Regions from separate parts of the Janibacter sp. UYMM211 genome, predicted to be linked through region 1. Evidence: riboswitches for the same ligand, from Rfam matches in the RefSeq annotation. Region 1 holds a riboswitch; the other holds the start of a gene.
What was found. A riboswitch is a leader RNA that binds a small molecule or an ion and turns the genes downstream of it on or off. The one in region 1 is predicted to bind cyclic di-AMP.

Region 1 (4,404 bases):
GATCGCGAACTTGACGTTGATGAGGATCATGAATCCCACGATGTCAGAGCGGCCGGGCCCGGGAGGCCGCGGCCCGGGGGTCTCGTCCAGACGGTGGCACGCTGGCCCCATGCTCGACGTCCTCGTCGTCTCCGACACCCACGCCCCCCGCTTCTGGAAGGCGCTGCCAGGCCCCCTTCGCGCCCCGCTCGAGCGGGCCGACCTCGTCCTGCACGCGGGTGACGTGTGCACGCCGGACGTCCTCGACACCCTCGCCGAGCACGCCCCGGTGCACGTCGTCCTCGGCAACAACGACGGTCCCGAGGTCGCCGCGTGGGGCGGCGGGGTGCCCGAGACCCTCGAGCTCGACCTCGACGGGCTGCGGGTCGCGATGATCCACGACTCGGGGGCGAAGGGGGGTCGCGACCGCCGCATGCGGCGCCGCTTCGAGACCGCCGACCTCGTCGTCTTCGGGCACTCGCACATCCCGATGGACGACGACACCGGCGCGGTGCACCTCTTCAACCCCGGCTCGCCGACGGACAAGCGCCGCCAGCCCTGCCCCACCTACGGCTGGCTGCGCGTCGAGGACGGGCGGCTGGTGAGCCACGAGGTCGTCGAGATCTGACCCCCGCTCTCCTGCCGCCCCTCGCCACGACCCCGCCTACCCCTCCGTATGTGGGGTGATCACCCCGCATACGGAGGGGTAGGTGGGTCGCCAGCCGGGTGGAGGTCAGCCGCGCAGCGCGCGCCCGAGCTCGGTGTACTGCTCGACGAGCCCGTCCATGTCGGCCTGCGTGTGCGCGAGCGAGACGAGCCACTGCTCGTCGAGCCCGGGCGGGGTGAGGACGCCGCGGTTGACGCCCCACAGCCAGGACAGCTCGGCGACCCCGAAATCGGTCGCCTTGTAGTCGCGGTAGTTGCGCACCGGCCCGCTCGACCACGTGACGCAGCCCTTGAGACCCATGCCGACGGTGTGCGCGGGCAGCTCGAGCTCGCGGATGACGTCGTCGATCCGGCCGAGCGTGCCGAGGTTGATGTCCTCGGCGGCCTGCAGCGCCTCGTGGGTGCACACCTCGTCGACGGCCTCGGCGGCCGCCATGACGAGCGGGTTGCCGTTGTACGTGCCGAAGTGGGCCATCCGCCCGTCGACGACGACCTGCATGACCTCGGCCGTGCCGCCGAAGGCCGCGAGCGGGAGCCCGCCGCCGATGCTCTTGGCGAGGGTGACGAGGTCGGGCTTGACCCCGATGCGCTGCGAGGCGCCGCCGTAGCCGGCGGTGAGCCCGGTCTTGACCTCGTCGAAGATCAGCAGGGTGCCCGCGGCGTCGCACGCGGCGCGCACGCCGGCGAGGTAGCCCTCGTCGGGCAGGACGATCGCGAGGTTCTCGACGACCGGCTCCATGACGACGGCCGCGACCTGCCTGCCGTGCTGCTCGAGGATGCGCTGCAGGTAGGGCAGGTCGTTGTAGGGCACGACGTGGACGGTGCCGGCCTCGACGTCGAAGGGGACCTCGGGCGTCGGCGCCTCGGCGGGACCGGCGTCGGCGAGGTCGGGCTTGACCGAGACCTGGAGGGCGTCGTACCCGCCGTGGTACCCCCCTTCGATCTTGATGATCGCCTTGCGCTCGGTGTACGCGCGGGCCGCGCGGACGGCGTACATGAGGGACTCGGTGCCCGACTGCGTGAAGCGCAGCATGTCGAGACCGAAGCGCTCCTGGTAGCGCTCGGCGACCCGCGTCGCGGTCGGCGACGGGGTGACGAAGAGCGTGCCGACCTCGGCGAGGGCGTGCTGGACGCGCTCGACGACGACGGGGTTGAGGTGCCCGACGAGCATCGCGCCGAAGCCCATCGACAGGTCGAGCAGCTGACGGCCGTCGACGTCGGTGAGGTGCGCCCCGCGCGCCGAGGTGATGGAGATCGGATAGGGCTCCCAGTGCTGGAAGGACGAGGTGACGCCGAGCGGGAGCGACTTGCTCGCGCGGGCGTTGTGCTCACCGGACCCCGGGGTGTCCTTGGTGAAGCGCTCCCACTCCTGGACGAGGAGGGCCTGGACCCGGTCCTGGTCGAGCGGGGTGGAGCTGGACGGGAGCACCCGTCGAGCCGCCGGGTCCGCGGCCGGCCAGCTCGGGGTCGGGGTCGCGTCGGACATGTCATCGCCTCCTGACGGGGCGGCCGACGGCCGCCGTGGTGGGCTCATCATGACGCACGCGAGGACCCCGGCGACGGCGGATCGAGCGCCCCCTGCGCGGTCGCCGCGGGCCGTCCCGCCGTCGGCGGGCGAGAAAAGAAGGTCACGGGCTGGTAAAGGCGGCGACTCTGGCCTACTCTTCAGGCACCTCCTGACGACGGGAGGAAGGCCTCCAGGCACGCCGAGTCCCGCCAGCTCGGAGGTCCCCCTGATTTGCGACATGGCGGGAGCGGGGGACCCAACTTCTACCGACCGGTCAGCCGGTCTCGGGGTGAAGCCGGGTCGTCCACCGTGACGACCGGCGGGGTGCATCTCCACCCTAATCCGACAGCTCACCTCGAAGGCGCTGGAGACACATGACCGCATATGCCGGCCGCCACCGCGCGCCCAAGAGCACCCCGTCCATCGCCCGTGCGGGCGCCACCGCCGCCACCTCCCTGGCCGCCGTCGCCGTCGCGGTGCCCGCCGCGGGCGCCGCGTCCGCCGCCCCTGCGAGCGTCGCCACCCCGGCCGCCACCGCCGCGTCGAGCACGAGCACCGCCACCATCCGCACGCTGTGGCAGGGCCACCGCGGCGGCCTCGTCAAGCAGGTCCAGCGCAAGGTCGGCGTGAGCGCCGACGGCGTCTTCGGCCCCCGCACGAAGTCCGCCGTCAAGAGCTGGCAGAAGCGTCACGGCCTCACCGCCGACGGCGTCGTCGGCCCGCGCACCGCCGCGAAGATGGGTCTGCGCGCCACGACGGCCAAGAAGAAGACCGCGTCGCGCACGAGCAGCCGCACCTCGAGCGTCGTCGCCACGGCCGCGCGCTACTACGGCACCCCCTACCGCTACGGCGGCACCTCGCCGTCGACCGGCTTCGACTGCTCCGGCTTCACCGGCTACGTCCTCAAGCAGCACGGCAAGTCGCTGCCGCGCACCGCCGAGGCCCAGCGCCGCGCCGCGTGGAAGACGAGCAACCCCCAGCCCGGCGACCTCGTCTTCTTCGGCGCCCCCGCCTACCACGTCGGCATCTACGCCGGCGCCGGCAAGATCATCGACTCGGGCCGCAGCGGCACGAGCGTGAGCAAGCGCGCCATCTGGACCAACCAGGTGAGCTACGGCCGCTTCTGAGCCGACCCACCGACGAAGGGGGACCCGTGGCGAGCGCCGCGGGTCCCCCTTCGTCGTCGGGGGCCCGGTGAGGCATCGTGGTCCCGTCAGCGAGCGAAGGGGTGTCACCGTGGGACGGTCGACGAGACGTGCAGGTGCGGGGGGCGCGCTGCGCCGGGCAGGGGCGCTCGGGGTGGTCGTCGGGGTGAGCCTGTCGGCCTGCTCGATGGTCTCGATCGGACGTGAGGAGCCCGAGGCCTCGGGCGAATCGGCGAGCTCGAGCGGCTCGTCGAGCCCGACGAGCTCCGCGGCCCTGCCGCAGGGCACCCAGAGCACGTCGTCGGTGACGACCTACCCGGTGACCGAGCCCGAGGGGCTCGAGTGGGTGGTGCTCGTCGACGACCCCGCCCAGACCCGTGCGGTCGCCGACCGCCTGCTCGGCGCCGGCGAGCCGGTCATCTCGGTCAACACCGCTATCGGCATGGTCGCAGTGCGCACGAGCGACGAGGGCTTCGAGGAGCGGGCCGCGCAGGTCGACGGCGTGAGCGCGGTCGCGACCGATCGCGACCCGGCGTGGCAGGGCCCCGAGGAGGACGGCTCGGGCGCGATGTCGCTCCGCGCCGCCACCTCCGTGCCCGCCGTCCGGCGTGCGACCATCGCCCCGGCCCGGCCCGCGCGCGCGGCGGCCGCGCCGAAGGCCGACCCCCTCGACGACCGGCTGTGGGGCATGAGCCTCATCGGGGCGCCGCAGGCCCAGGCCGCGGCGGACGACGGCGACGAGGGCGTGACGGTCGCCGTCATCGACTCGGGCGTCGACGTCACCCACCCCGACCTGTCCGGCGTCGTCGACGTCGATCGGTCCCGCAACTTCGTCGTCGACCGACCGGAGATCGACGGCGACTGCGAGCAGGACTCGTGCGTCGACCCCGTCGAGGAGGACCCGAGCGGTCACGGCACCCACGTCGCCGGCACCATCGCGGCCGCGCGCAACGGGCTCGGCGTCACGGGTGTCGCGCCCGGTGTGCGGCTGGTCAACCTGCGCGCCGGGTCCGACACCGGCATGTTCTACCTCGCGCCCACGGTCAACGCGATCACGGCCGCGGCCGACCTCGACGTCGACGTGGCGAACATGAGCTTCTACGTCGA
Region 2 (4,404 bases), on a different contig from region 1:
GCTCCTCGGCCCGGCGGTCGGCGGCGCGGTCGTCGCCGCGACGGGGCTGCAGGGCGCCTTCGGCGTGGCCGTCGCCTTCGCCGCGCTGTCGCTGGCGATCGTCGTGTCGACCCCCGACATCACCGGCTCGCACGAGCGCGCGATGGCCGCCCGCGAGCAGGCGGAGGGCACGCCGACGATGCTTCGGGTGCTGCGCGAGCACTCCCGCGTCCTGCTCACCCTCGGCCTCGGCGTGCTCGTCATCAGCGGGCTGCGCCAGGCGCGGCTGGTCATCCTGCCGTTGTGGGCGACGCAGATCGGGCTCGACGGCGCCCAGAGCTCGGCGGTCTTCGCCGTCGCCGGGGTCGTCGAGCTCTTCCTCGTCTACCCCGCCGGATGGGCGATGGACCGCTTCGGCCGCGCCGCGATCGCCGGCCCGATGAGCTTCTTGCTCGGCGCGACGATGATCGCGCTGCCGCTCGCCACCGACCTCGTCGGGCTCGTCGTCGTCGCGTGCGGCATGGCCGCGGCCAACGGTCTGGGCGCCGGCATCGTCATGACGATCGGCGCCGACAACGCCCCGGCTCTCGGCCGCGCGCAGTTCCTCGGCGGGTGGCGCTTCTGCGGCGAGATCGGCAACGCCGGCGGTGCGCTCGCCGTCGCCGCGCTCACCGGCCTCTTCTCGCTCACCGCCGCCGCCCTCACGCTCGGCCTCGCCGGTCTCGTCGGCTCCGGCTGGGTGACGTACTGGGTGCTCCGAGCGGACCGGCGCCGGCTGCGCGATAGGTCCAGAGCCGATGAGCGGGCACAATCGGTCTCGTGAAGGACCTGGTCGACACCACCGAGATGTACCTCCGCACGATCTTCGAGCTCGAGGAGGAGGGCATCCCTCCGATGCGCGCCCGGATCGCCGAGCGTCTGGGCCACTCCGGCCCGACGGTCTCGCAGACCGTCGCGCGGATGGAGCGCGACGACCTCGTGCACGTCGGGACCGACCGCCGCCTGGTCCTCACCGACCACGGCCGCGTCCTCGCGACCCGGGTCATGCGCAAGCACCGCCTCGCCGAGCTGCTGCTCACCGAGGTCGTCGGCCTCGAGTGGGAGTTCGTCCACGAGGAGGCCTGCCGCTGGGAGCACGTCATGTCCGACCGGGTCGAGCGCAAGATCGTCGGCCTCCTCGGCGAGCACCGCGAGTCGCCCTACGGCAACCCGATCCCCGGGCTCGACGAGCTCCTCGGCGAGACCGAGGTCGACGAGTTCCGCGAGGGTCTGAGCAGCCTCACCGAGGTCGTCGACGGGTCGATGGCCGGCCCCTTCGTCGTGCGCCGTCTCGGCGAGCCGGTCCAGGTCGACGAGGCCGCGCTGCCGCTGCTCACGCTGGCCAAGGTCCGCCCCGGCGCCCGGGTCGTCGTGCGCGACGACGAGGACGACCGTGTCGTCGTCGTCCTCGAGGGCGCCCAGGAGAGCGAAGGGGTGTCGCTGCCCCGCGACGTCGCGAGCCACGTCTTCGTCCAGCCGGCGGAGCCGCTGACCATCTCGTGACACTGCCGTGACCCGAACGTGACTTTCGCTCACGTCGTGTGTACGGTGCTGGAGTCCGTCCACCCCCTGAGGACGGACCGTCGACACGGACCGCCGAGTCCTGCCCCCGTGCCGACGTCCGGCTCCACCACCGGGCAGGAGCGGGGGACCCACCATCGGGGCGAGCGTGCTCGCTCCTCGGGGTGAAGTCCTCCAGGTCGTCGCTCGCGCGGCGTCCTGCTGGGCCGGGTGTCCTCCACCCGAACCCGACAGCTCACCTCGTAGGCATCGAGAGGCACCACTGTGACCGAGCGCAGCCACGGGCGTCACCGCGCCGCCGGACGGTACAACCCCGTCACCGAGCTGACCACCATCGTCTCCGACGCGACGACCCCCCTCGTCAAGGGCGCGGCCGTCGTCGCCGCGTCCGGCGGGCTCATCGCCGCCGTCGCCGTCCCGGCCTCGGCCGCTGACGCCCCCGTCGACCAGGGCCGTCAGGAGGTCGCCGCCGCCGACGTCAGCACCGTCGCGGCCGTGCCCGCCGTCGCCGCCCCGCAGACGACGACCCCCAGCGCCGGTCAGCAGACCTTCGGCGCCCTGACGGTCGGCGCCGTCGAGAAGCCCCAGGGCCCGCCGCCGTGGATGGTCCGCCTCGTGCAGGAGCGTCGCGCCGAGATCGCCGCGGAGCAGCAGGCCGCCCGCGAGCAGGCCGAGCGCGAGCGCGAGCAGGCAGCCGCCGCCGAGCAGGAGCGCCAGGAGGACGAGAGCGCCAGCCGCTCGCAGGAGCGCACCCCCGCCCCGACGCAGACGCCGACGCAGACCCCGACCGAGTCGGCCCCGACGCAGCAGACCGAGACCACGCAGGCCCCGGCCGCGTCGGGCGACGTCATCTCGATCGCCAAGCAGTACATCGGCGTCCCCTACGTCTACGGCGGCACCACCCCGTCCGGCTTCGACTGCTCGGGCTTCACCCAGTACGTCTTCGCCAAGGCCGGCAAGTCGCTGCCGCGCACGACGACCGAGCAGCAGGCCGCCACCACCCCGGTGAGCAACCCGCAGCCCGGTGACCTCGTCTTCTTCGGCTCTCCGGCGTACCACATGGGCATCTACGTCGGCGACGGCATGATGATCGACGCCCCGCGCACCGGGTCCTCGATCTCGGTCCGCCCGATCTTCGACGGGGTCTCCGGCTACGGCCGGGTGAGCTGACACCCCTTCGCTCGACGCCAGCGCGCTCGACACGCTCGAAGGCCCTCGCCACCGGCGGGGGCCTTCGGCGTGTCCTGGCACCATGGGCCGGTGCCCAGCCGTCGCAGCCTCCTCGCCGGGGGCGGCGGTCTGCTCGCGCTCGGTCTGACCGCCGCGGGCAACGACCACCGCGACGGTCAGCGACGCGCGCGCGAGCTGTCCTTCGGCGCGACCGTGGCCACGACGGGGGAGCAGCCGTGGCGTGCGTCGCGGCGCAACGTCTCGGTCGGCGAGCTCGGCCTGCTCGTCCGGGGCCGACGCACGATCGACGGCCCACTCGCCGCCGAGGCGGTCGACGCCCAGGACGCGCTGCTCGCCGGGGTCCCGCTCGACCTCGACGGCCCGCACGGCGGGCTGCTCACCCAGGCCGCACTCGACCTGTGGGTGCTCTCGTGGGGGCTGCCGGTCGCCGTTGCCGGCTGGGAGGGCCGCTGGCGATACGCCTGGCCCCGCGACACCGCTCACGTCGCGGTCGCGCTCCAGGCGCTCGGCGACGCCCCAGCGGCCGTCCGCCAGATGCACGCCCTCTCTCGGCTGGTCGTCGGCGACCACGTCGAGGCCCGGTACCTCCCCGACGGCGGCACCCCCGACGGCCGCCACCCGCAGTCCGACGGCATGGGCTGGGTCCTGTGGTCGGCCGGCCGCACCGTGGACGACTGGCTCGGGTCCTCGGCCCGCGACGACGTCGCCGCGCTCGTGCGCCGGTGCGCCCGGCTCGCCCTGGGCCAGGTCCGCGCGTCCGGCCTGCCCCGGCCGAGCCCGGACTACTGGGAGGTCGACGCCCCCCGTCTCACGCTGGGCACGGCCGCCCCGATCCTCGTCGGTCTCGAGCACGCCGAGCTCGTCCTCGCCCGTCTCGGCGGAGAGGGCGACCTCGAGCTCGCCGACCGGTGCGGTCAGGTCGCCGGGCGTCTCGAGACGGCGATGATCGAGGTCTTCGGGGCCGCCGGCTGGCCGCGGCAGCGGGGCCGCCTCTCGCGCGATGCGTCGATCGCCTTCATGCTCCCGCCCTACCGGGCCGCGGGCCGGGCCGAGGAGAGCCTGCGCTCGGCGCTCGAGTCGGCCAGCCGGCGCATGGCCCGCAGCAACGGCGGCTACGCCCCGGGCGAGGACTGGCGCGGCGACGGCGTCGCCTGGACCCCGGAGGTCGCCCTGCTCGCCGGCGCCTGGGCGAGCTCCGCGGACTCGCACGACCAGGCCCGCGACGCGCTCGGCTGGCTCGCCGTGCACCGGACCCGTGGCGGCTCCCTGCCCGAGAAGGTCCTCCACGACGGCGCCTCCGCCGGACCCGCACCCCTCGCCTGGACCGCGGCCGTCTCCGTGCTCGCGGTCGAGACCCTCGCCGCCACCACCCCCCAGGGCCAGCCCGGTGCCGCGCCGGCCCCGAGCTCGCCGCCCGCCCAGCCCGGTTCCGCGCCCGTCCCGGGCTCCCCGGCCTCGTCCCCCGCCCAGCCGGCACCTCCCGCCCAGCAGGTACCCCCCTTCGGCCCCGCCTGATCCCTGCCGCGCCATCGCTCTACGTCCGTCGGTAGAAGCGGATCGAGACGGATCTGTCCTGTCTGCGGGTGGTGGTGTGCTGCCAGTCGGGTCCGTGGAGCATGCGGTGGTGTCGTCCGCACAGGGGTGCTGCGTCGTCGAGGTCGGTGCTCCCACCCT

Region 2: linked by a shared signal. The riboswitch ahead of ABIB53_RS04825 (C40 family peptidase) and the one ahead of ABIB53_RS11630 (C40 family peptidase) in region 1 are both predicted to bind cyclic di-AMP.

What each region holds. Positions count from the first base shown of each region.
Region 1 covers NZ_JBEPOY010000004.1:91,648-96,051, reverse strand. The annotation lists gene ABIB53_RS11645 (putative quinol monooxygenase) at 1-30, opposite strand, end outside; gene ABIB53_RS11640 (metallophosphoesterase family protein) at 110-607, shown strand; gene ABIB53_RS11635 (aspartate aminotransferase family protein) at 713-2,131, opposite strand; cyclic di-AMP (ydaO/yuaA leader) riboswitch at 2,366-2,531, shown strand; gene ABIB53_RS11630 (C40 family peptidase) at 2,527-3,279, shown strand; gene ABIB53_RS11625 (S8 family serine peptidase) at 3,464-4,404, shown strand, end outside.
Region 2 covers NZ_JBEPOY010000001.1:1,039,938-1,044,341, reverse strand. The annotation lists gene ABIB53_RS04835 (MFS transporter) at 1-802, shown strand, start outside; gene ABIB53_RS04830 (iron-dependent transcriptional repressor DtxR) at 799-1,521, shown strand; cyclic di-AMP (ydaO/yuaA leader) riboswitch at 1,631-1,795, shown strand; gene ABIB53_RS04825 (C40 family peptidase) at 1,804-2,709, shown strand; gene ABIB53_RS04820 (glycoside hydrolase family 15 protein) at 2,800-4,245, shown strand; gene ABIB53_RS04815 (HNH endonuclease signature motif containing protein) at 4,265-4,404, opposite strand, start outside.